DNA from 4 places in the Methylorubrum subtropicum genome. Region 4 is predicted to be linked to each of the others. Evidence: riboswitches for the same ligand, from Rfam matches in the RefSeq annotation. Region 4 holds a riboswitch; each other region holds the start of a gene.
The links. A riboswitch is a leader RNA that binds a small molecule or an ion and turns the genes downstream of it on or off. The one in region 4 is predicted to bind cobalamin.

Region 1 (7,092 bases), on a different contig from region 4:
CGATGTGGTGACCGGCAACCCCGTCTTCGGCCTCAACGCGCTGGGCGGTGCCATCAACATCGGCATGAAGAACGGCTTCACTTGGCAGGGCACCGAGGTGACCGCGCTCGGCGGTTCGGACGGGCGCATCGCCGGCGGTCTGCAGCACGGCCAGGTCAGCGGGCCGTTCAGCTTCTACTTCAACGGCGACGGGCTGAACGACCGCGGTTGGCGCTACGAGAGCCCGAGCACGATCGGCCGCATCTACACCGATCTCGGCTACCGCTCGCAGGACGCTGAGTTCCACGTCATCGGCGCCTTCGCCCGCACCTTCTTCGGGGCGGCCGCGGCGACGCCGGTCGACTTCACCCATTTCGACCCGCGGGCGATCTTCACCTATCCGCAGACCACGACGACCCAGATGGGCACGCTGCAGGTGACGGGCCGCGTCGATGTCTCGCCGACCTGGGATCTGTCGGGCAACGCCTACTTCCGGCGCTTCAGCAACGTCTACGTCGACGGAAACGACGGCAACTTCGAAGCCTGCGGCGACGATTCCAACACGCCCAACGCCCTCTGCTTCGAGCGCGACGGCTTCTCCGACGACATCGCCCAGAACCAGTTCCGCATCCGCGGGCGCAACGGGCAGATCATCCCCTACCGCGACGGCATCCCCTACGGCACGATCGACGTCACCAAGACCGAGGCGACCGGCTACGGCGGCTCGCTCCAGGCGGCCAACCGCGACCGCGTGTTCGGCCTCACCAACAGCTTCGTCGTCGGCGGCAGCATCGATGTGGCCGACTACTCGTTCAAGTCGTCGAGCACGCTCGCCGTCATCAACCCGAACCTGTCGGTCACCACCAACCCGAACAACCCGACCTACGGCCTCATCCCCGGCCTCGGCACCGATTACCTGCGCACGGAAGGCGCGCTCGGCATCGCCCCGAGCAGCGTGATCGGCTCGAACCTCTATATGGGCCTCTACGCCACCGACACCCTCGACCTGACCGACCGCCTCGCTCTCACCGCGGGCGCCCGGCTCAACTTCGCCCGGGTGACGACGCGCGATCTCACCGGCTTCGCGCCGGACGTGAACGGTACCCACACCTTCACCAAGATCAATCCGGTCGCCGGCCTGACCTACCGCTTCATGCCGGAACTCTCGCTGTTCGGCAGCTACTCGGAATCGAACCGCGCGCCGACGCCGCTGGAATTGTCCTGCGCCAATCCCGACCGGCCGTGCCTGCTGCCGAACTCGCTGGTCGCCGACCCGCCGCTCAAGCAGGTGACGGCGCGGACCTACGAGGCCGGCATCCGCGGCGCGGTGGCGGGCGTCTACGACGGGGCGCTGACCTACAAGATCAGCGCCTTCCGCACCGACCTGTCGGACGACATCATCCAGCTCGCGACCCCCGGCAACGCGGCGCGCGGCTACTACGTCAACGTGCCGGCGACCCGCCGCCAGGGCGTCGAGGTCGGGGCCGAGTACAGCCGCGGCGACCTCTCGGTCTACGCCAACTATGCGCTGATCGACGCGACCTTCCAGTTCAACGGCACGCTCTCCTCGCCGAACAACCCGCTGGCCGGCGAGGACGGCGCGATCACCGTGCGCCCCGGCAACAAGGTGCCGCTGATCCCCGACCACCAGTTCAAGGTCGGGTTCGACTACCTGCTGCTGCCGGGCTGGCGGGTCGGCCTGAACCTGCAGGCCTATTCCTCGGCCTACTACCGCGGCGACGAGTCGAACCTGAACCGCAAGCTGCCGCCCTATTACGTGCTCGGCCTCAACACGAGCTACCGGGTCAACGACAGCCTGGAGCTGTTCGGCCTCGTCACCAACCTGACCAACAACCGCTACGCGACCTTCGGCACCTACGTCGAAGGTGGGCCCGTGGCCAACCGCTTCCAGATCAACGATCCGCGCACCACCACGCTCGCCCAGCCGCTCTCGATCTACGGGGGCCTGCGCTACACCTTCAACGCCCCGCCCCCGGCCCCGCCGGTCGAGCCGGTCGTGCGCAAATACTGAGGCGGCCGGCACCGTCTTCGAGTTTCATCGCCAGTTGCATCCGAGGTCCCGAGCAGGAAAGGCGTCGTGCCACGATGTTCAAGGTTCAGCTGCGACTCGACGGGCAACTCTGGCGCGACACCTTCGGCAAGGTCGCCTTCGCAAGCGAGCGCGATGCCACGCGCTCGGCCAGGCATGAACTCGACATCGCCCTCTACCTGGCGGACCGTCCCGCGGAGGGCGGCCCCTGGCCGATGGCGGTCCGCGTCGTCCAGTCCAAGGGAGTCTTCAAGGGCGTCGTCTGGGAACTCAAGGGCCGAACAGCGTGGGCAGGAGCGGCTCGACCCCCAGCTCGCGGCCCGCGCCGACCGACGCCCGATCGGGCCGGACGGCCCCATGAAACGGCGGCGGCCCGAACTTCGTCTTCGCCGGCCACGTCGGATCGCGTAGGCCGGGCACGGCTTCGAGAGCCTGTTTGATTTGACTCATCGGGATCGAAACAGTGCGATGCTGCGGTGATCCCAACAAATCCCCTCATCCTGAGGTGCGGAGCAAAGCGTAGCCTCGAAGGAGGGCTCCAGGGATCGCGCGACATCTGGAGCCCTCGCTCAAAACCGCTCACGCAGCACCTCAGGATGAGGGGATGTGTTGGGATGAGCCTGTCAAGCAGGCTCTCAGGAAGAGACACCGTCACTGCGGACTTGACTGATCCGCCCCATTGAAGTGGTCCGCCCCGAGGTATGGCCTGCGGGTCAGGGTCCGCCGCTCGAGCGGACAGGATTGGCGCCCGCCTGTGTCCCATTGGCCACGGGATATGTAACATTGTTGCATTGTGCGCCGCAGCGCATTGACCGGGCCGGCCTGATCGGCGAGGTTCGAAGGGCCAAGGTTCCCGCGGGTTTCGGTCCGTGGGCGAAGAGGGAATTCGGTGGGCTCTCCGGAGCGAGGCCGAAGCTGCCCCCGCAACTGTGAGCGGCGAGCCCCTGCCGTCCGGGTCACTGGTGCCACGCACCGGGAAGGCCAGGCCGGGGTGCGGACCCGCGAGCCAGGAGACCTGCCTTGGGCGATGATACGTCTCTCGGGCGGGGTGCCCCGGCGGAGCGCAGGCGCGGGCCCGGCTGAACCAGCCGGCACCCGCGAGGGCACCCGCACGGCCGCCGCTCGACAACCTTGAGCGACTTGGTGACCGTTCGTTCGAACCCGCTTGCCCCGAACTCCGCGGCCTCCGCCGGACGCCGCCGCGCCCCGCGCCTCGCTCTGGCCGCCATCCTCTCGGCCGGCGCCTCGGGCTTCGAGGCCCGCGCGCAGGAGAGCACGACGCTCGACGAGATTTCGGTCGAGGGTGAGGGCACGGGTCGCGCCGCCGGCAACGCGCCGCCTTCCGGACGGACGGCGGCCTCCGGCGCGATCGGCCTGATCGGGCCGAGCCCGGGCTACCGGGCCGACCGGGCGGTCAGTTCGACCAAGACCGACACGCCCCAGCGCGACGTGCCGCAGGTCGTCACCGTGGCCCCGCGGGAGGTCATCACCGATCTCGCCGCCACCCGCGTCGATCGCGTCTTCAACTACACGCCGGGCGTCGCCCAGCAGAACAATTTCGGCGGGCTGTCGATCTTCAGCTACGCCATCCGCGGCACCACCACCTCGGAAATCTACAAGAACGGCTTTCCGCTCAACCGCGGCACGCCACCCCCGCCCGACGCCCAGAACGTCGAGCGCATCGAGGTGCTGAAAGGCCCCGGCGGCGGCCTGTTCGGACGCAGCGATCCGGGCGGGCTCGTCAACATCATCACCAAGCAGCCCACGCGGGAGCGCTTCGTCGAGATGGGCGGGCTCTGGGGCTCGTTCGAGCAGTTCCGCGGCACGCTCGATTCCGGCGGCGCCCTGAACGAGGACGGCACGCTGCTCTACCGCTTCAACCTCGCGGCGGGTCGCCAGAACAGTTTTCGCGACTTCGTGGACGGCGACCGACTGCTCGTCGCGCCCGTGATCTCCTGGCAGGTCACGCCCGACACGAGGATCACGATCGAGACCGAGTTCCTGCGCAACCGCATCGTGTTCGACCGCGGCGTCGTCGCGGTGAACAACGGGCGGCTCGGCGCCATCCCGATCTCGCGCTTCCTCGGCGAGCCGGGACAGAGCACCTATCAGACCAACGATTCGATGCAGGTGCGGGTCGATCACCGCTTCGATGCCGACTGGCAGATGCGGCTCGCTACCTATTTCAATACGGGCTCGCTGGAGGGCGAATCCGCCGAGATCCGCGCGATCACCGACAAGGGCATCGCCTCGCGCGACCGCAACCTGCGCGACTACCGCTGGGACGTGGCGATCGGTCAGGCGGAACTCGTCGGCCGCTTCGAGACGGCGGGGATCGGCCACACGCTGCTCGTGGGCTTCGAGCGCGAGAGCACCGACAGCCGGGTCGTCTACAACCGCTCGACCATCGCGAATAACCCCTACACCATCGACATCTACAATCCGCAATACGGGCAGGCGCTACCGCCGATCGACCGCTTCCGCAACAACCTGGAGCGGATCACCAACACCGCCCTCTACGTGCAGGACCAGATCGCGCTCGGCCCGGAATGGAAGGCGCTGGTCGGCGCGCGGTTCGACTTCTTCGAGCAGTCGTTCCGCGAGCGCACCCCGCGCTCCCAGGTCGACCAGACCTACTTCGCGGCCACGCCCCGCGCCGGCCTCGTCTACCAGCCGACGCCCGAACTCGCCCTCTACGCCAATGTCGGCACGAGCTTCCGGCCGAATATCGGCCCGGACGCCGCCGCCGCCTCGGCATCCGGCCCCTTCGCGCCCGAGACCGGCATCGGCGCCGATATCGGCGCCAAGCTCGACCTGTTCGGCGGGGCGCTGGGCCTGACCGCGGCCCTGTTTCGGGTCGATCGGCAGAACGTGCTGACGCCGCAAGCGAGCGGCAGCGGCATCTCCGTGGCGGTCGGCGGCGTGCGCAGCCAGGGCATCGAACTGACGGCGGCGGGTCAACTCACGCCGGAGGTCAAGATCCTGGCGGGCTACGTCTACGCCGACGCCGTGGTGACCGAGGATCCGGCCCTGCCGGTCGGCACGCCGCTCATCAACGTGCCGCGCCATTCGGGCAGCCTGCTCGCGGTCCACGAGGTTCAGGCCGGGCCCTGGAAGGGGTTCGGGCTCGGCGGCGGCATCCGCGGCGTCGGCGAGCAGGCGGCGGATTCCACGGACAGCTTCAGCCTGCCGGCCTACGTCGCCGTCGATGCCCTGGCCTATTGGCGCTACGAGAATGTTCGCTTCGGGCTGAACGTCGAGAACATCTTCGACAGCGAGTATTACGAGAGTTCGCTCAACCGGTTCCGGGTCTATCCGGGCGCGCCGCGCCGCTTCACCGGCACGATGACGGTGCGGTTCTGATGGGCGCTTCCGCTATTCCACTCAAAGAGCCGGTCCTGGCGATCGACGGCGCGGTCAAGCGCTTCGGGAGCCGCACGGCGCTCGCCGGGCTCGATCTTCGCCTCGGCGACGGCGAGGTCTTCGCGCTGCTCGGCCCCAACGGGGCGGGCAAGACCACGACGATCAACCTGATCCTCGGCTTCCTCCGGGCGGAGGCCGGCACGATCCGGGTCTGCGGGATCGAGGCCGGGGAAGACCCCATCGGCGCGCGCCGCCACGTGGCCTACATCCCCGAGCAGGTCGCGCTCTATCCCGGCCTCTCGGGCGTGGAGAACCTGCGCTACTTCGCGACGCTCGCCGGCCTCGACCCGTCGAAGGACGCGGCGCGCGCCCTGCTCGCCGAGGCCGGGCTCGCCCCGGAAGCCCATGACCGGACGGCCGGCGCCTACTCGAAGGGCATGCGCCAGAAGGTCGGCATCGCGGTGGCGCTGGCGCGCCGGGCGCGGCTGCTGCTGCTCGACGAGCCGACCTCCGGCCTCGATCCGAGCGCCGCCGCGGACTTTTCCGCCACCATCCGCGCGGCGGCCGGGCGGGGCACCGCGGTCCTGATGGCGACGCACGACCTCTACCGGGTGCGCGAGATGGCCGGCCGCGTCGGCGTGTTGAGCGGCGGGCGGATCGTCGAGGAGATCGACCCCAGGACCCTCGACCACGTTGCCCTGGAGCGCCTCTACATCGACCGGCTCGCCGAGGGCCGCGCATGAGGAGGATCGGCGCGGAACTCAGCTTGTGCCTGCACGACGCGCGGCTGCGCTGGATTGGCGCGGTGCTCGCCCTGCTGCTCGCCGTGGCCGGGCTCGGCGCATGGCGCGACGCCGTGCGCACCGGGCACGACGTCGATGCGGTCACCGCCGCCGAGCGCGCGCGCTGGCTCGGGCAGGACGCCAAGAACCCGCATTCGGCCGATCATTTCGGCCTGTGGGTGTTCAAGCCCGCGTCGCCGCTCGCCGTGCTCGATCCCGGCAGCGAGCCCTATACCGGCCGGATGGTGCGGGTGGAGGCCCACGTCTTCAACGATGCGGTCTACCGCGCCGTGCAGGAGGCCGGCCCGCTCGCTCGCGCCGGCCTCGGCAGCGTCGCCGACATCGTCGGGCTCGTGGTGCCGCTCGCCGCGATCCTGCTCGGCTTCTCCGCCTTCGCGGCCGACCGGGAGCGCGGCACGCTGCGTCTTGCGCTCGGCAACGGCATCGCGCCGGGCCGCCTCTTCGCCGGCCGGTTGGCGGCGCTGCTCCTCGCCCTCGTCCTCGTCGTCGGCCTGCCGCTCCTCGGGATCGGTGCGCTGGCCGCCCTCGGCCGGGACGCCGCGGGCTGGCAGGCATGGCCCCGCCTGCTAGCCTGGATCGCGGCGCAGCTCGCCTACGCCGCCCTGTTCCTGCTCGTCGCGATGCTGGCCTCGCTCCGCGCCCGCACGGCCTGCCACGCGCTCGCCGCCGCGCTCGCGATCTGGGTCGGCCTCTGCATCGCCGCGCCCCGCCTCGCCACCGCCGCGGTCGAGGCCGTCGTGCCGGCCGTGTCCTACCGCGAGGTCCGCGCCCGCCTCGACGCGGAACTGCGGCCCCACCGGACGGCGGAGGCCAACGACGGCCGCACCCGCGAGATCCTGGCCCGCTACGGCGTGAGCGAGGCCGACGAACTGCCCGTCGACTTGCGCGGCCTGATGA
Region 2 (7,092 bases), on a different contig from region 4:
CGGGCGGAAGGCGGCCTCGTCGTCGCCGCGACCCATCAGGCGCTCGGCCTGGAGGATGCCCGCGAATTGCGCATCGGCGCGCCGTCCGTAGAGCAGGCCGCGGCCGATCTGAGCGAGGAGAGCTGGGCATGATGCGGGCGTTCACGGCGTTGCTCGCCCGCGACCTCAAGCTCGCCGCCCGCGTCGGCGGCTCGGGGGCGCTGTCGCTGGTGTTCTTCCTGATGATCGTGGTGCTGGTGCCGTTCGCGCTCGGACCCGACCTCAACCTCTTGTCGCGGATCGGCCCGGCGATTCTCTGGCTCGCCGCAGTGCTGGCCACGCTCATCGGTCTCGACCGGCTGTTTCAGTCCGACGAGGAGGACGGCTCGCTCGACCTGATGACGGGGGCGGCGGTGCCGCTCGAACTCGTGGTGCTGGCCAAAGTTGCGGCCTACTGGCTTACCACCGGCCTGCCCCTGGCGCTCTCGGCGCCGCTGTTCGGCCTGCTGGTCTCGCTCACCCCGACCGCGATGGGGGCGACCGCGCTGACGCTGCTCGTCGGCACGCCAGCCCTCGCCTTCATCGGCGCGGTCGGCGCCGCGCTCACCGCCACGATCCGCCGCGGCGGCCTGATCCTGGCGATCGTGGTGCTGCCGCTGATGATCCCGACCCTGATCTTCGGCGTCTCGGCGACCGAGGCCGCGCTCGGCGGCACCGTGCCGTTCACGACGCCGCTCGCGGTGCTCGCGGCGCTCAGCCTGATCGCGGGCGTGATCGGGACGCTGGCGGCAGCCGCCTCCCTGCGCTGGTCGGAGTAGTATCGGCCTACTTGTTGCAGCCGATGCAGATGCCGGTGTCGATCGCGTCGTTCTTGCGCTCTGTCTTGGTCTCGCGGTCGATCGAGCGCGATTCGCTGCGGTCGATCCGGTCGAGCCCGCCGCCGCCCGCGGGCGGCATGGTGCGGCCGACGGCGGAGGTGTTGGGCGCCGTCACCGTCGAGGTCGGGCCGCCGCCGGTGCCGGTCTGCGGGGCGGTTTGCGCCGCCGCCGCGGTGGCGAAGGCGGTCGTGAGAATGGTCGCGAGCAGGATGCGTTGGGTCATGGTCGAACTCCCTGGCCCCTCAACGCCGCGGTGACCCCCAGGTTTCAGTCGGGTTTCAGTCCGGCCAGTGGATGGTGCCCTCGCGCAGGCCCAGCATCGCCCGCTCGCCGAGGCCGAAGGCGCCGGACTGATCCTCGACCACGCCCGAGACGCTGACATGGCAGGCGTCGTCGAGCGCCCCGCCCTCGCACAGCCGCCCTGCCCGGACGCCGCCGGCGTCCGCCAGCCGCACCAGCACCCGGCGCAGCGGCGGCGCCGTATTGTCGGCGGCCTCCGGCGCGAGGCCGAGGCAGGTCGCCTCGCTCTCGGTGGCGAAGACGAGATGGCAATCGTCCAGCGTCACCCGCTTGCCGATCAGCGGATCGGCCGCGACCGCGAACTCCACCGCCGCGATATGCGCCTCCATCGCCATGACTTCGGCGGGCGACGGCAGGGCCGTGAGCAGGAAGGGAAGAAGGGCCGGAATCCGCATCGCCGTCGAAGCCTCGAAAAGATTCGTCGGCGAAGTGAAGCAAGGCGCGTGCGAGACCGTGGCCTTTATGTGTTGAACTTATGGGCAATGCTCCCACCCCATCCCTCATCCTGAGGTGCGGAGCGAAGCGGAGTTTCGAAGGAGGGCTCCAGCGGATCGCGCGACTTCTGGAGCCCTCCTTCGAGGCCGCTGCGCTGCACCTCAGGATGAGGGGGTTGGATGGATGAGGCCGTTGATCACACGAACGCCCCCTCCCCTTACGGCGTCTTCGTCCGGCCGCCGCCTTCGGTGGCGTGGGTGTCCTGGGTCTGGGTCGGGCCGGTGCCTTGAAAAGCGAACACGACGACGATCGCGGCGAGCAGCAGGGCGACGGGGAAGACGAGCATCCAGCGGGGCATCGGGGTCTCCGAGAGCGGATTTCAGCGCGTCGTTCGTGAACCGCCGGGGCGCCGGTTTCGTTTCGTGACCCCGGCCGACGCCGGGCGGAAGCCTCTGAATCCATAATCCATGCGTCGAACGCATGGCCGGGATCGTTTCCACCCGGATTGTTTTGTGCAGCGCACCGTGAAACAAAAGCTCATGCGAGATCGCGATGGCGTCGCGGTCCCGTTGCCCTTCTTGGGCGTTTCCTCCCTAGACTTCGGGCCGCCCTCCATCGGGGCGGCCTTTTTTCTTGGGGCCCATTGCCTCGAAGCTTGGGGCACAGGAATCCGCGCCGTCCCTGCGACATTCGGTTGACCGTGATGGTCCCGGCCGCCTAGCGTGACCGTAGACGGTTCCCGAGAGGGATCAAAAGGGAACGCGGTGAAGGCTTCGGCCCGACCCCGCGGCTGCCCCCGCAACTGTGAGCGGAGAGTCCCCCATCACCACGTCACTGGGCGCCTCGCCTGGGAAGACGATGAGGGACGGCGACCCGCGAGCCAGGAGACCTGCCGTCGGCCGTGGTCACACGCGAAACGCGCTGGGCGGGGTGCCCCGGCGGGTGTCGGAGCGCGGGTGCCCTATCGGACCCGTGCCACGGCCTCGTTCGCGGTGACGTGCCACCGTCGCCGCCCGAGGCCCGTTTTTCTCCATGTCTCCCCCCAAAAGAAGCCGCCGCGCGCGGCCGATCCTCGCCGCGCTCGCGAGCGCCCTCCCCGTCGCCGCCGCCGCGCAAGGCGCTTCCGTGGAAACCCGGCTCGACGAGATCGCGGTCGCCCGCGACCTCGACGTGCCGGTGAACGTGCCTGCCGAGGCCATCGGCGCCGAGGCCGCGGCTGCCCTCCGTAAACCCAGCCTCACCCAGGCCTCACCGGTCGGCCTCAACCTCCGCACGCCCTCGCGCGGGGCGAGCCGCCTCGGGCTGACGCCGCTGGAGACGCCGGCGAGCCTCGACATCGTTTCCGGCGAGACCATCCGCTTGCGCGGCCAGTCCTCGGTGCTGGAGGCGGTCTCGCAGAACGGCACCGGCATCTCGACCTTCGGCTCGCCGGGCTTCGGGCTCGGTGCCTTCACCGCGCGCGGCTTTGCCGGGCAGAACTCGATCCAGACGCTGTTCGACGGCACGCGGCTCTATGTCGGCGCCAACACCCTGACCTTCCCGTTCGACACGTGGAACGTCGAGCGCATCGAGGTGCTGCGCGGGCCGGCCTCGGTGCTCTACGGCGAGGGCGCCATCGGCGGCATCGTCAACGTGGTGTCGAAGAAGCCGCTGTTCACGCCGCTGAACGTCGCCCGCGTCGGCCTCGGCTCGGACGGGCTGATGCGCGCGGCGATCGACTCGACCGGGCCGATCGGCGAATCGGTCGCCTACCGCCTCAACGTCAGCGGCAACCGCGCCGACGGCTGGATCACCCCCAACGGCGACTTCCGCAACCTCGCGGTCTCCGGCGCGCTGACGTGGCAGGCGAGGCCCGATCTCGCCGTCACCCTCTCCCACGACCTCGGCTATCAGGAGCCTGTGCGCTACTGGGGCACGCCGCTGGTGAACGGGCGCGTGCTCGATGCCGTGCGCTTCAACAACTACAACGTCCGCGACGCCAAGATCACCTGGGCCGACAACTGGACCCAGCTGCGCACCGAGTGGACGCCGTCCGCCGAAGTCACGATCCGCAACACCGCCTACCGCCTCCAGAGCCGACGCCACTGGCTCGATGTCGAGCGATACGTCTACGAATCCGAGACCGGCCGCGTGAACCGCTCGGATTACATCGACATCATCCACCGTCAGGAACAGATCGGCAATCGCTTCGACGCGACGTTCCGCGGCTCGTTGTTCGGCCTGCCGAACCAGTTCACCGCCGGCTTCGACGTGAACCGCATCGCGTTCAAGCACGACAACAACTTCAGCGGCACGTTCAACGAGCCGCCCTCGAACCAGCCACCGCAGAGCGTCCCCCTGATCGGCTATGATCCGGGCCTCTTCCCCGCCGACGGTCGCGCGGTGCCGGCCTACGTGACCCACACGGACCAGGCCTCCGTCTTCGCCGAGAATCGGCTGGAACTCACCGACCGGCTCTCGCTGCTGGCGGGCGTGCGATTCGACGCGCCGACGCTCCAGCGCACCAACCTGCTCGCGACGAATCCCGCGAACCGCTTCTTCGAGCGCTCGTTCCAGGCGTTCGGCTACCGCTTCGGCCTCGTCTACGCGCTCTCGCCGGAGACGACGCTCTACGCGCAATACGCCACCGCCACCGATCCGGTGAACAGCCTGATCTCGCTGTCGCAATCGCTGTCGAACCTCAAACTCTCGACCGGCGAGCAGATCGAGGTCGGCGCCAAGGGGCTGGCCTTCGGCGGCACGGTCGAGTGGACGCTGGCGGGCTACCGCATCGTCAAGAAGGACGTGCTCTCCCCGGTGCCGGGCAGCACCCAGCTCGTGGCGCAGGTCGGGCAGCAATCCTCCTACGGGGCGGAGGTTGCCCTGTCGTGGCTGCCTTGGGCCGGCTGGCGCATCGACGCCAACCTCGCCCTGCTGCAGGCCCAGTACGACGATTTCGGCGACTTCACCGGCAAGACGCCGGTCAACGTCCCCGAACAGGTCGCTAACCTCTGGGTCAATTGGGCGTTCGCCCGCGACTGGGAGGCGCGGGTCGGCGTGCAGTATGTCGGCGCGATGTTTTCCGATTTCGCCAATCTCGGCCGCCGCCCGGACTACGCCCTGGTGACGCTCGGCCTCGACCGACAGGTCACGCCGGCCTCGCGGCTGTCGTTCCGGGTCTCGAACCTGCTCGATACGGTCTACGCCCTCGACGGCTTCGTGGCCGACAACAGGAACGCCAACTGGTATCTCGGCCGCCCCCGCACCTTCGAGGTCGCCTACACGGTCGCTTGGTAGTGACCGAAGCGTAAACCCTGTTGTCGCCGGCAGGACACGGGCGGCGGGAATGCGCGGGACTTCCCGTCCCGCACGCTTGCCGGCCGGGTTTCATCCTCCTATCGCTTGAGGCTCGGCCCGAAAGGCGGTCGCCGGCTGTCTAGCCGAGGCTCCGAAGAAGAGCGTTTGGGGGAAGACGATGGCGACCGTGTCCGATTACCGGGCCCTCCTCTCGGGCTCCTCATGGTGGGGCCAGGGCACGGTCGGCAAGCCGGCCTTCATCACCTACTCGTTCGAGGCGCGCTCCTACGAGACCGTCGCGGGCGCGCCCTATTCGGCTGCGTTCCGCGCCTCGTTCCAGCCCCTGACCGAGACCGAGAAGGCGGCGGCCCGCGACGCGCTGAAGCAATGGGGCGACGCCAGCGGCATCCGCTTCCTCGAAGCCGATGCCGGCCAGGGCGACATCCGCTTCGCCACCTACGACCTCGTCAAGGACCCGAACCAGTCGGGGGCGGCGGGCTACGCCTACTACCCCTTGGTCCATCTCGGCGGCGACTACGCCTACGATGACGCGACCGGCGGCGACATCTACCTCGACGATCAGGTTGCGGGTTATTCCCTCGACGACATGACCCACGTGCTGATCCACGAGATCGGCCACGCGCTCGGGCTCAAGCACCCGTTCGAGGGCGACCCGGTGCTCGCCACCGATCTCGACAACACCGACCACACGGTGATGAGCTACACCGGCTACGGGCCGAAGCTCGGCCCGTTCGATCTCGATGCGATCCGCTACCTCTACGGCGGCGCGGATCGCGACGGGAAGCAGGTCGCCTCCTGGTCCTGGAACGCCACGACCGACACCCTGACCCAGACCGGCTTCGCCACCGCCGACACCATCCGCGGCGTCGCCTCGGCCGACGTGATGTACGGCATGGGCGGCAACGACATCCTGTTCGGCGGTCGCGGCAACGACCGGCTCGACGGCGGCACCCAGGACGACAAGCTCTACGGCGACGTGGGCAACGACATCCTGAACGGCGGCGACGGCAACGACACCCTGCGGGGGGATGCCGGCAACGACACCCTCGACGGCGGCCGGGGTAAGGACACGCTCGACGGAGGCGACGGCAACGACCGGCTTATCGGCGGCGACGGCGACGATACCCTGCGCGGCTGGGCCGGCAAGGACACCCTCGACGGCGGCGCGGGCAACGACATCCTCGACGGCGGCGACGGCGACAACGTCCTGACCGGGGGAGCGGGCGACGACACCCTTAACGGCGGCTTCGGCCGTGACCAGCTCGACGGCGGCGACGGCAAGGACACCCTGACTGGCCGGGACGCCAACGACATCCTCGTCGGCGGCGCGGGCGACGACCTGTTGTGGGGAGGCGCCGGCGCCGACCGGCTGGTCGGCGGCCTCGGCGACGACTGGCTCAGCGGCGGCGACGACCCGGCCTGGTCCGCCGCCGACATCGACACCGCGGATTTCAGCGCCGCGACCGCCGCCATCGTCGTCTCGATGAAGGGCACCTACGAACTCATCGACGGCACTTACGTCTACTTCAACGCCCGCGGCGCCGACATCGGCGCCGACCGCTTCAGCAGCATCGAGAACGTGATCGGCGGCGCGGGCAACGACACCATCACCGGCAACGAGTACGCCAACGACCTCGACGGGCGCGGCGGCAACGACCGTCTCGCGGGCGGCGTGGGCAACGACGTCTACCGGGTGAATTCGTCCCGCGACGTCGTCATCGAGGCCAGGGGCGAGGGCCGGGACGCGATCGTCTCCACCGCCTCCTATCGGATCGCCGCCGGCCAGGAGGTGGAGACGCTCCAGTTCGCCGGCTCGACCGGCGCGGCCAAGCTCAACCTGTTCGGCAACGAGTTCGGCCAGACCCTAATTGGCAATGCCGGCGCGAACGTCCTCGACGGCGGCCTCGGCAACGATGTCCTGCGCGGCGGCAGGGGCGCCGACACCTTCGTGTTCTCGACCAAGCCCGGCAGCGCCAACCTCGACCACATCGCCGACTTCGCCGTCGAGGACACGATCCAGCTGTCGAAGAGCATCTTCGCGGCGCTCGCCGCGGGCCAGCTCGCCGCCACGGCGTTCAAGAACGCCGGCACGGCGGCGATCGATCTCGACGACCGCATCATCTACCGGCAGACGACGGGCGAGCTGTTCTACGACGCCGACGGCTCGGGCAAGGCGGCGGCGGTGAAGTTCGCCGTGCTCGAC
Region 3 (7,092 bases), on a different contig from region 4:
GAAGAGTGCGTCCGCCGCATTGCCGGGGGCGACGACGCCGCGCACGTCGTTCGAGTGGAAGCCGCTGCCGTAGTTCAAGTAGAGTTCGGTATCGGCCCAAGGGCCGAGCACGAGGCCGAGCTTCGGGTTGACGATGCCGTCGCGCGCCCGGCCGGAGGCGCCGTCGATGAGGTTCGAGCGGACATCGGCCCAGAAGCCGTCGGCGCGAAAGCCCACGCTGGTGCGCAGCCAATCGGTCCAGCGCACCCGGTTCTCAGCGTAGAACGACGCGCTCGTCTCCCGCACCCGGTCGTCGAGCGTGGCCTCCCGGAACTGCCGCCGCGTGGTGTCGAACAGCCCGACCCGCATCGCGTCGGTGCGGGTCTGGAGGCCGACCTCGTTCTCCATCGGCATGCCGAACAAGTCGCCGGGGACGGTGTGGCTGACCTCCGCCCCGCCGAGCACCCGGTCGTCGAGCTGGCGGAACTGGTCGCCGTCGGTCCGATTCTTCGTCTGATCGTCGAGGAAGTAGGTGAAGTTGTTCCACAGATTCATCCGGTAGCGGATGAGGTAGGCGTTGGCCCGGGTGATCCCGGCCTCGCTGGTGTGGCTCCAGCGGCCCGACAGCGAGAAGCGGCCGGTGTCGCCGCCGTCGCTCGGATCGAGGCTGCCGAAGCGGCCGATCAACCCCTCCGCCACCGCGCGCTCGGGGATCTGGTTGGTGGCGTTCCACTTCGCCCAATAGGCCATGCCGGTGACGGAAAACCCGTCGAGGGCCGTGCCCTGGCTGTAGCGCACCACGCCGTTGAGTTTCTTCAGGCGGTCCGGCACGTCCCAGGGGCCGTCATAGGTCTGCGCCTCGCCCGCCACGAGGAGGTTGCCCGCGCCGAGCGGCGCGGAGCCGATGGTGAGCGCCCGCCGGTAGCCGAACGAGCCGATCGAGGTCAGGGCGACGTTCTTGGCCACCGTGTCGAGGTAATCGATCCGCACCGAGCCGGCGGAGGCGAAGTCGCCGTCGCGCACGAAGTAGGGGCCCTTGTGGAACTCGACCGCACCGACGAGTTCGGGGATCAGGAAGTTGAGGTCGGCATAGCCCTGGCCGTGGGCGTGGGTGCGCATGTTGACCGGCATGCCGTCCACGAACAGGGCGATGTCGGTGCCGTGGTCGAGGTTGAACCCGCGCAGGAAGAACTGGTTGGCCTTCCCCTCCCCCGAATGCTGGGTGACGATGAGGCCCGGCACCGCTTCCAGCACCTCGCCGGGGCGGGTGACCGGCCGGGCGTTGATCTGCGCGCCGGAGACGATGCCGCCGCTGGCCGAGGCCACCGGCTGCAACGCGCCGCCGATGCCGGTGACGCCGCCGGGATAGCCGGCGCTGGCCGAGAAGATCGTGGGGGCCGGCTGCGCCTGCCCGGCGACGGAGAGTTCGTCGAGGGTGACGGCCTCCTGCGCGCCCGCCGGGAGGGGCAGCAGCGCGGCGGCGAGCGCCGCCCATCGCAGGACGGTCGGGGGTCGGGAATCGGACACTGGCAAAGAAGCCTCGGGCAACGGCAGTGGCACGTCACCGCGAACGAGGCCGCGGACGGATCGAGCCTCGCAGGATCGATGCCGTCCCCGGCAACCCATCAGTGCACCCCGCCCGACGCGCCTCGCGTGTGACCACGGCTGACGGCAGGTCTCCTGGCTCGCGGGTCAGCGCCCTCTCACCGTCTTCCCGGATGCGGCGCATCCAGTGACACAGGTGGCGGAGGACTCGCCGCTCACAGTTGCGGGGGCAGCCGCGGCATCGGGCTTTCACCCTCACCGCGTTCCCTTTTGATCCCCGAGGGGAACCGTCACGGCCACGCTAGCACGGCGCGCGCCCGCGCCGTCAACGCGCGGTTGGAACGCCGGATGTGAAGCGGTGGAGCTGTGCCCCGCGGGAGACACCCGCCCTACCGTGTCCGGAGGGTCGCGTCGGCTCCCACCCCCAACCCGTCATTGCGAGGCGAAACTGACGCAATCCAGTGCTCCGCACTCCCAAGGGAAAGCTCGCACGCAGCCGTTTCGTCGGCGCAGTCTCGCCCCCTCCGAAAAGGTCGCGCCCTGGATTGCGTCAGTTCCGCCTCGCAATGACGGGGGGAGCCGGCGACCGGCGACCGGCGCGACCGACCGGAACCGGATCAGGCGCCCTGGCGGGCGGCGCCGGCCCGCGGCAGCACCCACGTCAGGGCGAGCCCGGCGGCGAGGCCGGCGGCGTGGAGCAAGGCAGTCGCGGCGAGGAAGCCGAGGCCGTAGGCGAGGCCGGAGGCCGTCTCGGGCATCTCGGCCCCGTGCGCCGCGCCGTGGAACACCGCGAAGGCGCCGACGAGCCCGGCGAGCGCGGCGAGCGGGATCAGCCGGGCGCAGACCGCCATCACGGCAAACGCCGCGACGGAGGCGAGGATCGCCGGCTCGACGAAGGGTAGGTCGAGGCCCGCCATCGCGAGGCCGGCGCCGAGCGTCATCATGCTCAGGAAGGACGCCGGCAGCAGCCATAGCGCCCGCCCGCCGACGAGGCCGGCGATGAGCCCGACCGCGACCATCGCCAGGATGTGGTCGGCGCCGCCGACCGGATGGGCAAAGCCCGCGGCCCAGCCCATCGCCTCGCCGTGGCCCGGATGGGCGAAGGCCGCGCCGGGCAGGAGCACGAGCACTGCCGCGAGCGGCATCGAGCGGAAGGTCATGCGGTGTCTCCGGATAAACATCATTTTGCGAGTCCGCCGGACTCGACGACGAAGCGGGCGATGGTGTCGGCGCCGTGGCCCTCGCGCAGCGAGGCGAAGACGTAGGGCCGGGTTCCCCGCATGCGGCGGGTGTCGGCCTCCATCACGGCAAGATCCGCGCCGACGAGGGGGGCGAGGTCGGTCTTGTTGACGACGAGGAGGTCGGAGCGGGTGATGCCGGGGCCGCCTTTCCGCGGGATTTTTTCGCCGCCCGCCACGTCGATGACGTAGAGGGTGATGTCGGCCAGTTCCGGCGAGAAGGTCGCGGCGAGGTTGTCGCCGCCGGATTCGATCAGCACCACGTCGAGCCTGGGAAAGCGGCGGCGCATCTCGGCCACCGCCGCGAGGTTGATCGAGGCGTCCTCGCGGATCGCCGTGTGCGGGCACCCCCCCGTCTCGACGCCCATGATCCGCTCCTCGGGCAGCGCCCCGGCCACGGTCAGGAGGCGGGCATCCTCCTTGGTGTAGATGTCGTTGGTGATGGCGCAGATGTCGTAGGCGTCGCGTAAGCGCTTGCACAGCTGCTCCATCAGCGCCGTCTTGCCGGAGCCGACGGGGCCGCCGATGCCGACGCGCAGGGGGCCGTTCACGGGGCCGTTGGCGGAAGTCATGCCGTCCTCATGAGCGAAAGATCCGGGAATACTGGGTCTCGTGCCGGAACGAGCCGAGATCGACGTGAAGCGTGGCCGAGCCCAGCGCGTCGAGGCCGAGCGGCTCGACCGTCTCGGCGAGCGCCGCCACGCGGGGCGAGAGCGCCGCGACGATGCGGGTGCCGGCCGCCTGCCCGATCGGCGCGATGCGTAAGCCCGCCGAGACGATGGCCTGGACGAAGGCGAAGCCGTAGGCCGCGAGCACCGGCCCCCGCGCCATGCCGTGGGCGGAGGCCGCCGCGCCGACCGCCACCGGCAGCGCCACCGGGCCAGGGAGCGCTTTCGCGACCGCATCGAGGCCCGGGCAGGGCCAGGCGGCCAGCGTCGCGTCGAGGAAGCTGCGGCCCTGCTGGCTCGTCTCCAGATGCAACTCGCGCGAGGGCGCCATCGCCAGGGCGAGGTCGTTGACGGCCTCCAGGGCGGCGCCGTCCCCGGCCGAAGCGTGAGCATGAGACGCTAGGATCAGGTCGTTGCGCCCGGAGCCCCGCTCCAGCACGTCGCCGAGCCACTCCGACAAACTCGCCTCGTCGGCGACTGCGCCGGTCTCCACCGCCCATTCGAGCCCGTGCGAATAGGCGAACCCCCCGACCGGATAGGCCGGCGACAGCCACGCCATCAGCCGCAGCGCCTCAATCATGGTGGTGATGGCCGTGACCGTGACCATGATCGTGCCCACCCTCGTAGGCCCCGCCCTCGGGCCGGAACGGCCGCTCCACCGGCTCGGCGCTGCCGCCCAAGCCCCGCACCATCTCGGCGAGCACGTGGTCCTCGGCGATCCACACCGCCTCCGCCCCGATCTCGGCGGGGATATGCCGGTTGCCGATATGCCAGATCAGGCGCTTGAGCGCGTGGTCGGACGGCGCCCGGATTTCCAGCAGGCGCTCGGGCGCGGCCTCGACCCAGACGAGACGGCCATCCGACAGGACAATCGCGTCGCCGTCATCGAGCAGGATCGGGTGGGGCAGATCGAGCAGGAACGGGGTGCCGCCGACGCCCCGCATGGCGATGCGGCGACGATGCCGGTCGCCATGATCGAGCACGACGCGGTCGACGATCTCGCCGCGGGTCAGGGCGTCGCGGCGGATGACGCGGGTGGCGCGGATCATAGAGCGATGCGACCGGGCTCGGGCGGCAGGAAGTCCGGATCGAGTGCCCGCTCGACGGTGAAGGGCGGCTCCTCGGGAAACAGGGCGAAATCGAAGCCGGTGTCCTTGGCGGCGAGTACACGGCCCGAGAGGTAGGCGCGCGAGAACACCTCCGCCGGGTAGCGCCGCAGGCTCGGGCTCATCTCCAAGATATCCTGCACCTGAAGCCGCTGCTCGGTGATCGTGCCGGTCCAGCTGCTCGACCGGGCGCCCGGCTGGTACATCCATTTCAGGAGATGTCCGATCAGCACTGCGAGACGGTTCTTGATCTCGCGCTTCTCGCTCGCGCCCACGCTCGCCACCTCCTCGATCAGATGGCCGAGGTCGAGCGCGTCGAAGCGGCCTTGGCGCAGCAAGTCGGCCTGGGCCTGGGTCCAGGCGAAGAAGTCCGTCTCGTAGAGATCGGCCGTCAGCGGCGGTTTCAGCGCGGCCTTCGTCATCGCGGGCCTCCGGGTGTCCCCTCCATCCTACCTCAGAACAGGAAGTAGCGCTGCGCCATCGGCACCACCTCGGCCGGCTCGCAGACCAGCAGCTCGCCATCGGCGCGCACGTCGTAGGTCTCGGGGTCGATCTCGATCACCGGGGTGGCGTCGTTGAGGATCATGCTCTTCTTCGAGATGCCGCCGCGCACGTTCTCGACGGCGACCAACTCCTTCTGCACGCCCAGCCGCTCGCGCAGGCCGTCCTCGATTGCGGCTTTCGAGACGAAGGTCAGCGCCGTGGCGAAGGGGGCGCGGCCGTAACTGGCGAACATCGGGCGGTAATGCACCGGCTGGGGCGTCGGGATCGAGGCGTTGGGGTCGCCCATCGGGGCGGTGGCGATCATGCCGCCCTTCAGCACGAGGTCGGGCTTCACGCCGAAGAAGGCGGGCGTCCACAGCACGAGGTCGGCGAGTTTTCCGGGCTCGACCGAGCCGATGTGGCGCGACACGCCGTGGGCGATGGCCGGGTTGATCGTGTATTTCGCGACGTAGCGGCGGGCGCGCAGGTTGTCGTTGCCGCTCGCGTCGCCGGGCAGGCTCCCGCGCTGGCGCTTCATCTTGTCGGCGGTCTGCCACGTGCGGATCACCACTTCGCCGACCCGGCCCATCGCCTGACTGTCGGAGGACATCATCGAGAGCGCGCCGATGTCGTGCAGGATGTCCTCCGCCGCGATGGTCTCCTTGCGGATGCGGCTCTCGGCGAAGGCCAGATCCTCGGGGATCGACGGGTCGAGGTGGTGGCACACCATCAGCATGTCGAGATGCTCGTCGATGGTATTTTTTGTGAATGGTCTCGTAGGGTTTGTCGACGACGGGAGCACATTCGAGAGCCCCGCTACTTTCATGATGTCCGGCGCGTGGCCGCCGCCCGCCCCTTCCGTGTGGAAGGCGTGGATGGTGCGGCCCTTGAAGGCGGCGATGGTGTCCTCGACGAAGCCGCCCTCGTTGAGGGTGTCGGAGTGGATCATCACCTGAACGTCGTGGGCATCGGCCACCGTGAGGCAGGTGTCGATGGCCTGCGGGGTCGTGCCCCAATCCTCATGGAGTTTCAGCGCGCAGGCACCGGCCCGCACCATCTCCTCCAGGGCGCCCGGCAGCGAGGCGTTGCCCTTGCCGGCAAACGCGAGGTTCATCGGGAAATGGTCGGCGGCCTCGATCATCCGGGCGAGGTGCCAGGGGCCCGGCGTGCAGGTGGTGGCGAGCGTCCCGTGCGCCGGCCCGGTGCCGCCGCCCAGCATGGTGGTGACGCCGGAACAGAGCGCCTCCTCGATCTGCTGCGGGCAGATGTAGTGGATGTGACTGTCGAAGCCGCCCGCGGTGAGGATTTTTCCTTCACCCGCAATCACTTCCGTGCCCGGCCCGACGACGATGTCCACGCCCGGCTGGATGTCCGGGTTGCCGGCCTTACCGAGGCGGACGATGCGACCCCCTTTCAGGCCGACATCGCATTTCACGATGCCCCAATGGTCCAGCACCACCGCGTTGGTGATGACGGTATCGACCGCGCCCGCGGCGTTCGTCACTTGGCTCTGGCCCATGCCGTCGCGGATCACCTTGCCGCCGCCGAACTTCACCTCCTCGCCGTAGGTGGTGAGATCACGCTCGACCTCGATGACGAGGCCGGTATCGGCGAGCCGGATGCGGTCGCCGGTCGTCGGCCCGAACATGGCGGCGTAGGCGCCACGCGGCAGCGAGGCCGGGGTCGGGCTCTGGGTACTCATCGATATCCCTCCTCGGCAAGGTCACGGGTTCCCAAAGGGATCATCCCTTTGGCGGGGTCTGGGGCGGAGCCCCGGGATGGGCTTCGCCGACCAGGGCGCCGCCCTGGACCCGCGAAGGGCTTGCCCTTCGGACCCGGGATTCTTCGGCGGGACCCGAACCGAGCAGGTGGTAGACCAGGATCGCCCCGAAGGTCGCGGTGCCGATGCCGCCGAGCGCGAAGTCGCCGAGCCGCACCGTCAGGTCGCCCGCGCCCGCGATCAGCGCGACCGCGGCGGTGACGAGGTTGCGGGCGTCGGAGAAGTCGGTCCGGTCCTGCACCCAGATGCGCCCGCCGGTGGCGGCGATCAGGCCGAACACCACGAGCGCCAGC
Region 4 (7,092 bases):
CGCTTCAGGGGCGCGGCCTCGCCGGGATCGTCGACGATGAAGGGATAGACCACCGGCAGCGCTCCGACCGCCAGCGCCGGCCAGCAGGTGGGGGAGAGCGCCAACGCCTTGCCGGGCAGCCACTCGGTGGTGCCGTGGGTGCCGAGGTGGATCAGCGCGTCGAAGTGCGCGCGCAGGCCGAGGTAGAACGCGAGATAGGCGTGCGTCGGCGGCTCGTCGGGATCGTGATAGCCGGCCTTGCGGTCGGTGGCACGGCCGCGGTCGGGTTGGAGGAAGACGGTCAAGCTCTCGTCCCTCCCCCCTCTGCGGGGGAGGGTGGTCCCCGAAGGTGATCGGGAGAGGGGAAACCCCGCTTCCAGAGAATTCGCGTCGAGGGCGGCCAAGCGGAACCGTTGCTCCCCTCTCCCGCCTGCTCCGCAGGCACCCTCCCCCGCGGAGGGGGGAGGGTTTTCGGAGAGCGCCCGCACCATCCGGAACCGGAACGCACCGTCACGGCAATGCGGATCATCTTCCGGCGCGCCCCAGCGCTCAATCAGCTCGCTACGCCGCTCCTCCGGCAATCCTGCAAACCACGCCGCGTACTCGGCGAGCGAGACCGCAAAGCCCGCCTCGCCCTCGGCCAGCGCCGCCATCAGCGCCCCGGCCTCCGGCAGCGCACCCACCGAAAACCCCGCCGCGGCGAGGTCGTCGGCGATGGCGCGCGCGCTCTCCGGCGTGTCGAGGCCGACCGCGTAGCCGGCCCGTCCCCCGCGGGCGGGATAATCGGACAGCACCATCGCGAGCCGCCGCTGTTCGCGCGGCGTGCGGCGCAAGGAAACCCAGGCGGCAGCGCGATCCGCGAGCGCGGCGATGCCTTCCGCATCCGGCACGGCGCGGCGCTCGGAAAAGCCCTCGACCGCCGCCCCCTCCTCCTTGAACGAGACCGAGAACCCCGAGAGCCGCCCGTCGAATTCCGGCAGCGCCACCTGCATGGCGAGGTCGGACGCGTTCATGCCGCGGCCCGACGCCGCCCAGGCGGCGCGGGGGGCGCCGACCGTGTAGGCCTGAATCACCGGGCAATCGGCAGCGTCGAGGACGAAGCCGGCGTCGTCGCGGGCCGAGAAGGCGGTGGCGGCGAGCACGATGTCGGGGCGGCGCGCTTCGAGCGCGGCGCGCAGAACGGCGACTGCCTCCGGGTCCTTGAGGCTCGACACCGCGAGCGTCAGGCAGCCGATCCCGCGTTCGCGCAAGGCCGCAGTCAGGTGGACGGCCGGGGCGGTTTCGCCCGAGAGCACGGCGGATCGGTAGACGAGGAGCAGCGCCAGCGGCCCGGGGCCAGCGGCTTCCACTGCCCGCTCGACCGGAACCGGGCCGCAGCCCGCGCACCACGCGAAACCCCGCGGCAGCGCCCGCGGCGGCTCGGGCACCAGCGCGTGGCCGGCCTCCACGGCGAGGCGCCGCAGCAGGTTTTTGAGGTTGTCCGGCCCGCCGGCGCGGAAATACGCATCGAGGGTGGCGCAGGTCTCCGGCGGCAGGGTCGAGAAGGCGTCGAGGCGGGGGTCGGGCCGGTCGTCGCCGGGGAGCACCGCGAGGCGCACCCCGTGGGCGCGGGCGGCGGCGCTCGCCCGCTCGATGCCGTAGCGCCAGTAATCGAGCCCGCCGAGGCAGCGGATGACGCAGACCCTGGCCCGCGCGATCACGGCATCGACGTAGAGATCGACCGACATCGGATGGCGCAGCTGCGCCATCTTGGCGAGCCGCAGCGACGGAAGGGCGGGGTCCGAAGCGTGGGCCCGCGCGATGGCGGCAAGATCGGTGTCGGTGAACGACAAGAAGACGATCTCGCCGGGGGTCTGGCCGAGATCGACCGCCGCCTCGCCCTCGTCGAGGGAGACCGTGTCGATGCGGATCAGGTGCATGGCGCTCCGCTCACCGCTCGGGCTCGCCGGGCGTCTCGTCCTGAACGAGGCGCGGGCGGGTCGGGAAGGTCACGCCGTCGTAGAGGTCGGCGAGCGCGAGTTCGATCCGCAGGCCCGTCAGGGCGAGCCGGCCGTCGCGGCCGGAGACGCGCTCCTTGCGCCACGTGCGGTCCGGTTCGCGGGACCAGAGCATGACCTCGGCGGCGTTGGGCTCGATCAGCAGGATGTGGTCGAGGCCGGCCATGCCCTTGTATTCGGCGAGCTTTTCGAAGGCATCGAAATCGCGCGTGCTCGGGGACAGGACTTCCGCCACGAGGCGCGGGTCCGCCGCCTTCATCGCGCTCGGATCGCGGGCGCCGCAATCGACGCCCGCATCCGGCCGGCGGATCTGATCCGGCAGGGTCTCGACGCTGCCGTCGCCGGTGAAGGGCCGGCAGCCGCTGCCGCGTAGCGCCGTGTGGAGGGCGGCGAGCAGGTTGACCACGATGTCGTCGTGGACGTTGCGGGCCCCCGCCATCATCCGCACCGGCACGCCGCCGACGAGTTCGTACCGCTCCGCTTGGCGCTCCTGCCACGCGAAGAAGGCCTCGACGGTCATCGGCGGGTGGATCGGCTCCAGCATGCTCGTACGGTGTCTCGAAGGGCGCTCAGCATACCCTGATGGCGCCCACATCACGAATCGGGCGCCTTTAGCCCCTGAGCGCGGCGGCGACCGCGTCCTGATCGAAACCCTTCAGGCCGATGACGACGAGGCGGCCGTCGCGGGGCTCGGCGCCCTTCCACGGGCGGTCGTAGTGATGGGCGACGCGGCGGCCGACGCCCTGCACCACGAGGCGCATCGGTTTGCCCTTCACCTCGGCAAAACCCTTGATGCGCAGCACGCCCTCGGTCTCGGCGGCCTTCTCGACGCGGGCGGCGAGGTCTTCCGGGCTGCCGGCGATGCCGACGGGGAGCGCGACCGATTCGAAGTCGTCGTGGTCGTGGTCCTCGCCCTCGCCGTGATGCGAGGGGCGGGCGTCGAGGTCGTCCTCGGCCGCCGCGGCGATACCCAGCAGCACGCGTGGGTCGAGGCGGCCGTGCTCGGTCGCGACGATCTCGACGGCGCGCGGCAGATGCGCCTCGATGTCGGCGCGGACCTTGTCCTGGGCCGCCGCGTCCAGAAGGTCGGCCTTGTTGAGCACCACGAGGTCGGCGCAGAGGATCTGGTCCTCGAACACCTCCTCCAGCGGGTTGTCGTGATCGACCGCTTGGTCCGCCGCGCGCTGGTTGGCCAGAGCCTCCGGGTCGTCGGCGAACAGGCCGGAGGCCACCGCCGGGCCGTCCACCACGGCGACGACGCCGTCCACCGTCACCCGCGAGCGGATCGACGGCCACTGGAACGCCTGGACCAGGGGTTTGGGGAGCGCGAGGCCGGAGGTCTCGATCAGGATGTGCTCCGGCGGCTCGGGCCGATCGAGCAGCTTCGTCAGCGCGGGCACGAAGTCGTCGGCGACCGTGCAGCAGATGCAGCCGTTGGGCAGTTCCACCACGGAGTTCTCGTCGCAGCCCTCGATGCCGCAGGCGGCCAGGAACGAGCCGTCGAAGCCGAGATCGCCGAACTCGTTGACGATGACGGCGAGCCGCCGGCCGCGGGCCTGCTCGATGGTGTGGCGCACCAGCGTCGTCTTGCCGGCCCCGAGGAAGCCGGTGACGATGGTGCAGGGGATCTTTTCGAGGATGGCCATGGGGTCAGGATTCCGCTCGTGTCGGGGTCAGCGGCGGGATGCGGGCGACGACGCCCTTGCGGAACGCCTCCGGGCGCGCGCGCCAGGGCACGATCCCATCGGGCGTCTTCTGGTAGTCGCGCAGGCCCGCCAAGATGGTGCGGGCGGAAGTCTCCGCGCGCTCCAGCGCGTCGAAATCGCCGTAGACGTAGGTCCAGCGGCCGGGAGAGGCCACCGCCACCGTGCAGGGCCGCTTGCAGACCGAGAGGCACTCGGCACCCTCGATCCGCAGGCCCGGCACCGGCTCGCGGTCGGCTTCGGCGCGAAGTGCCGCCAGCAGCCGGGCGCCGGCCCGCGGCTCGGACGCGTCGCCCGCAGCCCGGCAGGTGGTGCAGACGGAGAGGACGGTCTCGGGCTGATCCTCAGGCATGCGCGCGGCCGCCCGCCTCGCGACCGAACAAGCCCCAGGCCCAGCCATAGGCCAGCCCGATCAGCGCCCAGAACACGAAGCCGATGGCGAGCGAGCGCGCCACGAACTGCGCCGCGACCGCGGGCGGCACCTGCGAACTCACCGTGTCGATCGATTGCGGCGCCCCCGCCAGATGCGGGGCGACGATCAGGATCAGGCCGCCGAGAATCGTAATCGGCACCCGCCGCACCGCGATGAGGTAGAGGCCGATGCCGGTCGCCGCGACTGTCATCACCCACCAGGTCTGGCGCAGGACGAGAGGGGCAGCGCCCATGCCGGGCAGTTCCGGCGGCAGGCCGATGGCCGGGGCCAAAGCCACCGCGAGGAAGCCCGCGATGCCCACGGTGAGCCCGCTGCGCGGGGTCGGCTCGCGGCGTAAGCCCAGCATCACCGCGGCGAGGAGCAGCGCGTAGCCGACGCCGCCGATCAGCGTGGCGAGGCCGGTGAAGGCCATGCGCTGGAAGCCCTCCGCGGGCTGCCATTCGTCGGATTTTTCAGCCTCGGTGCCGGCCTCGCCGTGGCCGTGGGCATGCGCCTTCACGATCAGCGAGGCGGGCGTGAGCGAGACGGGGGCGTGCGCATGCGAATGCCCGCCCTCGAACGTCTCGGCCTGGAGGATCAGGGGCGAGGTCAGGGCGAGTTGGAGGCCCGTCGCGACGACGGACGCGAGGAAGCCGGCGACGAGCGCCGCCGACAGCAACCGGGTGATCATGGAGCCGCTTTCGCGTGTCGGAAAGCGGTCAGTGGCAGGGGAAGTTCTGCGCGTGGCGGAAATCGTGCGCCGCGTTGTGCAGCACGCTCGCCGGGGCGAAGCCCGCCAGGAACACGAGGCCGAGGCCGAGGAAGGCGGCGACGAGCAGGGCGCGGGCGCCCTCGCCGGAGCGGACGGCGGAGGTCTGAAGGGTCGCGGTCGTCATCGGGTCACGGGCTCCGGCCGCCCCACCGGCGGCGTTCGAGAAAACGTTTTTCGTGCCGGACGGCAGGTCTCCTGGCTCGCGGTTGGTATCGCGCCTGCCGCCTTCCCAGGTCGCCCCGGTGGCTCTCGGCAGGAACTCGCCGCTCACAGTTGCGGGGGCAGCTGCGGTTTCGGGTTTCCCCTCACCGCATTCCCTTTTCACCCCGTTGCCGGGGCACCGTCCTATGGCTCGCTTCTAGCGCGCGCCGGGCCGCCTTGCAAAGCGCCATTGCGTGAACGCTCGCCTCCGGTGCAAACCGACGCCCATGGATGCCCGCCCTCCCGACCGGATGACGCTGGTGCTCGGCGGTGCCCGCTCCGGCAAGAGCGCCTATGCCGAGCGGCTGATCGAGGCCTGCCCGGCGCCCTGGCTCTACATCGCCACCGCTCAAGGTTGGGACGACGAGATGCGCGCGCGCATCCACGAGCACCGGGCGCGGCGCTCCGCCGAGTGGCGGACCCTCGACGTGCCGACGGCGTTGCCCGAAGCGGTCGCGGCCTCGACCGGGCCGACCCTGGTCGATTGCCTGACGCTGTGGGTCACCAACCTCCTGCTCGCGGAGGCCGATCTCGACGCCGCCACCGAGGCCCTGGCCCGCGCCTGCGCGGCGGCGCCGGGGCCGCTGGTGCTGGTGGCCAACGAGGTCGGGCTCGGCATCGTGCCGGACAACGCGCTGGCCCGCCGCTTCCGCGATGCGGCCGGGCGCCTGCATCAGCGGCTGGCGCGCGAGGCCGACCGCGTGGTCCTTACCGTCGCGGGCTTGCCGCTCACCGTCAAACCTTCCGCCGAGAATCCAGGGAATCGCTCATGAGCGACGACGACCGCCACCGCGAAAAGATGGCCAAGCGCAAGGCGGTGCAGGACGCCGAGGTCGCGTCCAAAAAGATCGAGAAGGGCCTGCTCATCGTGAACACCGGCCCCGGCAAGGGCAAGACGACGGCCGCGCTCGGCCTTGTGCTGCGCATGCTCGGGCGCGGCCACCGGGTCGGCGTGGTGCAGTTCATCAAGGGCGCCTGGGACACCGGCGAAGCTCGCGCGCTCAAGGCCTTCGGCGACCGGATCGCGTGGCACGCGCTGGGCGAGGGCTTCACCTGGGAGACCCAGGACAAGGCCCGCGACATCGCCGCCTGCCGCAACGCCTGGGAGCAGGCCCGCGCCCTGATGGCGGACGCGAGCATCCGCCTCCTCGTCCTAGACGAGCTGAACATCGCGCTGCGCTACGACTATCTCGACCTCGAGTCGGTCGTCGCCGAGTTGCAGGCCCGCCGGCCCGACCTCCACGTCGTCGTCACCGGCCGCAACGCCAAGCCGGCGCTCATCGAGGCCGCCGACCTCGTGACCGAGATGGGCAGCGTGAAGCACCACTTTTCGGCGGGGGTGAAGGCGCAGGAGGGGATCGAGTTCTGAGGGCGCCCTGTGGGTCCCGAGGAGCGGGCGCCTCGCGCCCATTCAGGGTTCGCGATCCGAGAGGGTCTCCAGCAGGCTCTTCTCCCGCATTGCCGTCACCAGGGCGACGATCTGCTCGCCGCTCGCTCGGTACGCATCGGAGCCCTCGATCCGACGGAAGCCGTGAAATTCCGCGGCCTCGACGATGGCGTTGGCGGCCTCACTGCCGGGAGCGGGCGGCATCAGGGGAGCGCGCCCTTCGTCGCGTGACCGGCGCGCTTGGCGCAGGCCCTCGTAGATCTGCTCGATCAGGACATGGCCGCTCCAATCGTCTGCGATCCGGATGACGGCGTCGCCGTGCCGAATCTCGAACAGGGGGGCGGTGGTGTCGATGCTTCCAGTCATGCCCGCTCATGCCACGACGGCAACGATGGCGGGAAGCGCGGAGGATCGTCGGTATAGAAAGGTCCGACGTAGCGGCAGCGTTCGGGTGATGGGACGCGACCGGAGCCGCGCCCCAAACAGCCAAAAGAACTCAGTACTCGATGATGTCTTCCAGGGCGTAGTGCTTCACCGTCTTGCGGTTGGCGATCAGCTCGTCGATCGTCGGCTCGCCGCGGATCGCCCGGCCGATGGCGAGCTTCGTGGCCTCGTAATTGGTGCGGTAGAGGTCCTTGCGG

Region 1: another riboswitch for cobalamin. It lies ahead of AAHG03_RS24815 (TonB-dependent siderophore receptor); the one in region 4 lies ahead of AAHG03_RS12385 (CbtB domain-containing protein).
Region 2: another riboswitch for cobalamin. It lies ahead of AAHG03_RS07670 (TonB-dependent receptor); the one in region 4 lies ahead of AAHG03_RS12385 (CbtB domain-containing protein).
Region 3: another riboswitch for cobalamin. It lies ahead of AAHG03_RS26395 (TonB-dependent receptor); the one in region 4 lies ahead of AAHG03_RS12385 (CbtB domain-containing protein).

What each region holds. Positions count from the first base shown of each region.
Region 1 is NZ_JBBXMW010000029.1:15,128-22,219, forward strand. It holds gene AAHG03_RS24810 (TonB-dependent receptor) at 1-2,011, shown strand, start outside; cobalamin riboswitch at 2,860-3,066, shown strand; gene AAHG03_RS24815 (TonB-dependent siderophore receptor) at 3,257-5,392, shown strand; gene AAHG03_RS24820 (ABC transporter ATP-binding protein) at 5,392-6,135, shown strand; gene AAHG03_RS24825 (DUF3526 domain-containing protein) at 6,132-7,092, shown strand, end outside.
Region 2 is NZ_JBBXMW010000004.1:151,602-158,693, reverse strand. It holds gene ccmA (heme ABC exporter ATP-binding protein CcmA) at 1-132, shown strand, start outside; gene ccmB (heme exporter protein CcmB) at 129-797, shown strand; gene AAHG03_RS07685 (hypothetical protein) at 805-1,080, opposite strand; gene AAHG03_RS07680 (hypothetical protein) at 1,136-1,552, opposite strand; gene AAHG03_RS07675 (hypothetical protein) at 1,810-1,950, opposite strand; cobalamin riboswitch at 2,309-2,503, shown strand; gene AAHG03_RS07670 (TonB-dependent receptor) at 2,625-4,868, shown strand; gene AAHG03_RS07665 (matrixin family metalloprotease) at 5,047-7,092, shown strand, end outside.
Region 3 is NZ_JBBXMW010000038.1:4,083-11,174, reverse strand. It holds gene AAHG03_RS26395 (TonB-dependent receptor) at 1-1,368, opposite strand, end outside; cobalamin riboswitch at 1,633-1,831, opposite strand; gene AAHG03_RS26390 (HupE/UreJ family protein) at 2,142-2,684, opposite strand; gene ureG (urease accessory protein UreG) at 2,705-3,334, opposite strand; gene AAHG03_RS26380 (urease accessory protein UreF) at 3,342-4,037, opposite strand; gene AAHG03_RS26375 (urease accessory protein UreE) at 4,003-4,479, opposite strand; gene AAHG03_RS26370 (DUF29 domain-containing protein) at 4,476-4,958, opposite strand; gene ureC (urease subunit alpha) at 4,991-6,721, opposite strand; gene AAHG03_RS26360 (solute carrier family 23 protein) at 6,762-7,092, opposite strand, start outside.
Region 4 is NZ_JBBXMW010000007.1:207,179-214,270, reverse strand. It holds gene cobN (cobaltochelatase subunit CobN) at 1-1,898, opposite strand, end outside; gene AAHG03_RS12405 (Uma2 family endonuclease) at 1,909-2,520, opposite strand; gene cobW (cobalamin biosynthesis protein CobW) at 2,588-3,622, opposite strand; gene AAHG03_RS12395 (DUF1636 domain-containing protein) at 3,627-4,031, opposite strand; gene AAHG03_RS12390 (CbtA family protein) at 4,024-4,782, opposite strand; gene AAHG03_RS12385 (CbtB domain-containing protein) at 4,811-4,987, opposite strand; cobalamin riboswitch at 5,032-5,223, opposite strand; gene cobU (bifunctional adenosylcobinamide kinase/adenosylcobinamide-phosphate guanylyltransferase) at 5,316-5,837, shown strand; gene cobO (cob(I)yrinic acid a,c-diamide adenosyltransferase) at 5,834-6,433, shown strand; gene AAHG03_RS12370 (hypothetical protein) at 6,476-6,817, opposite strand; gene fae (formaldehyde-activating enzyme) at 6,948-7,092, opposite strand, start outside.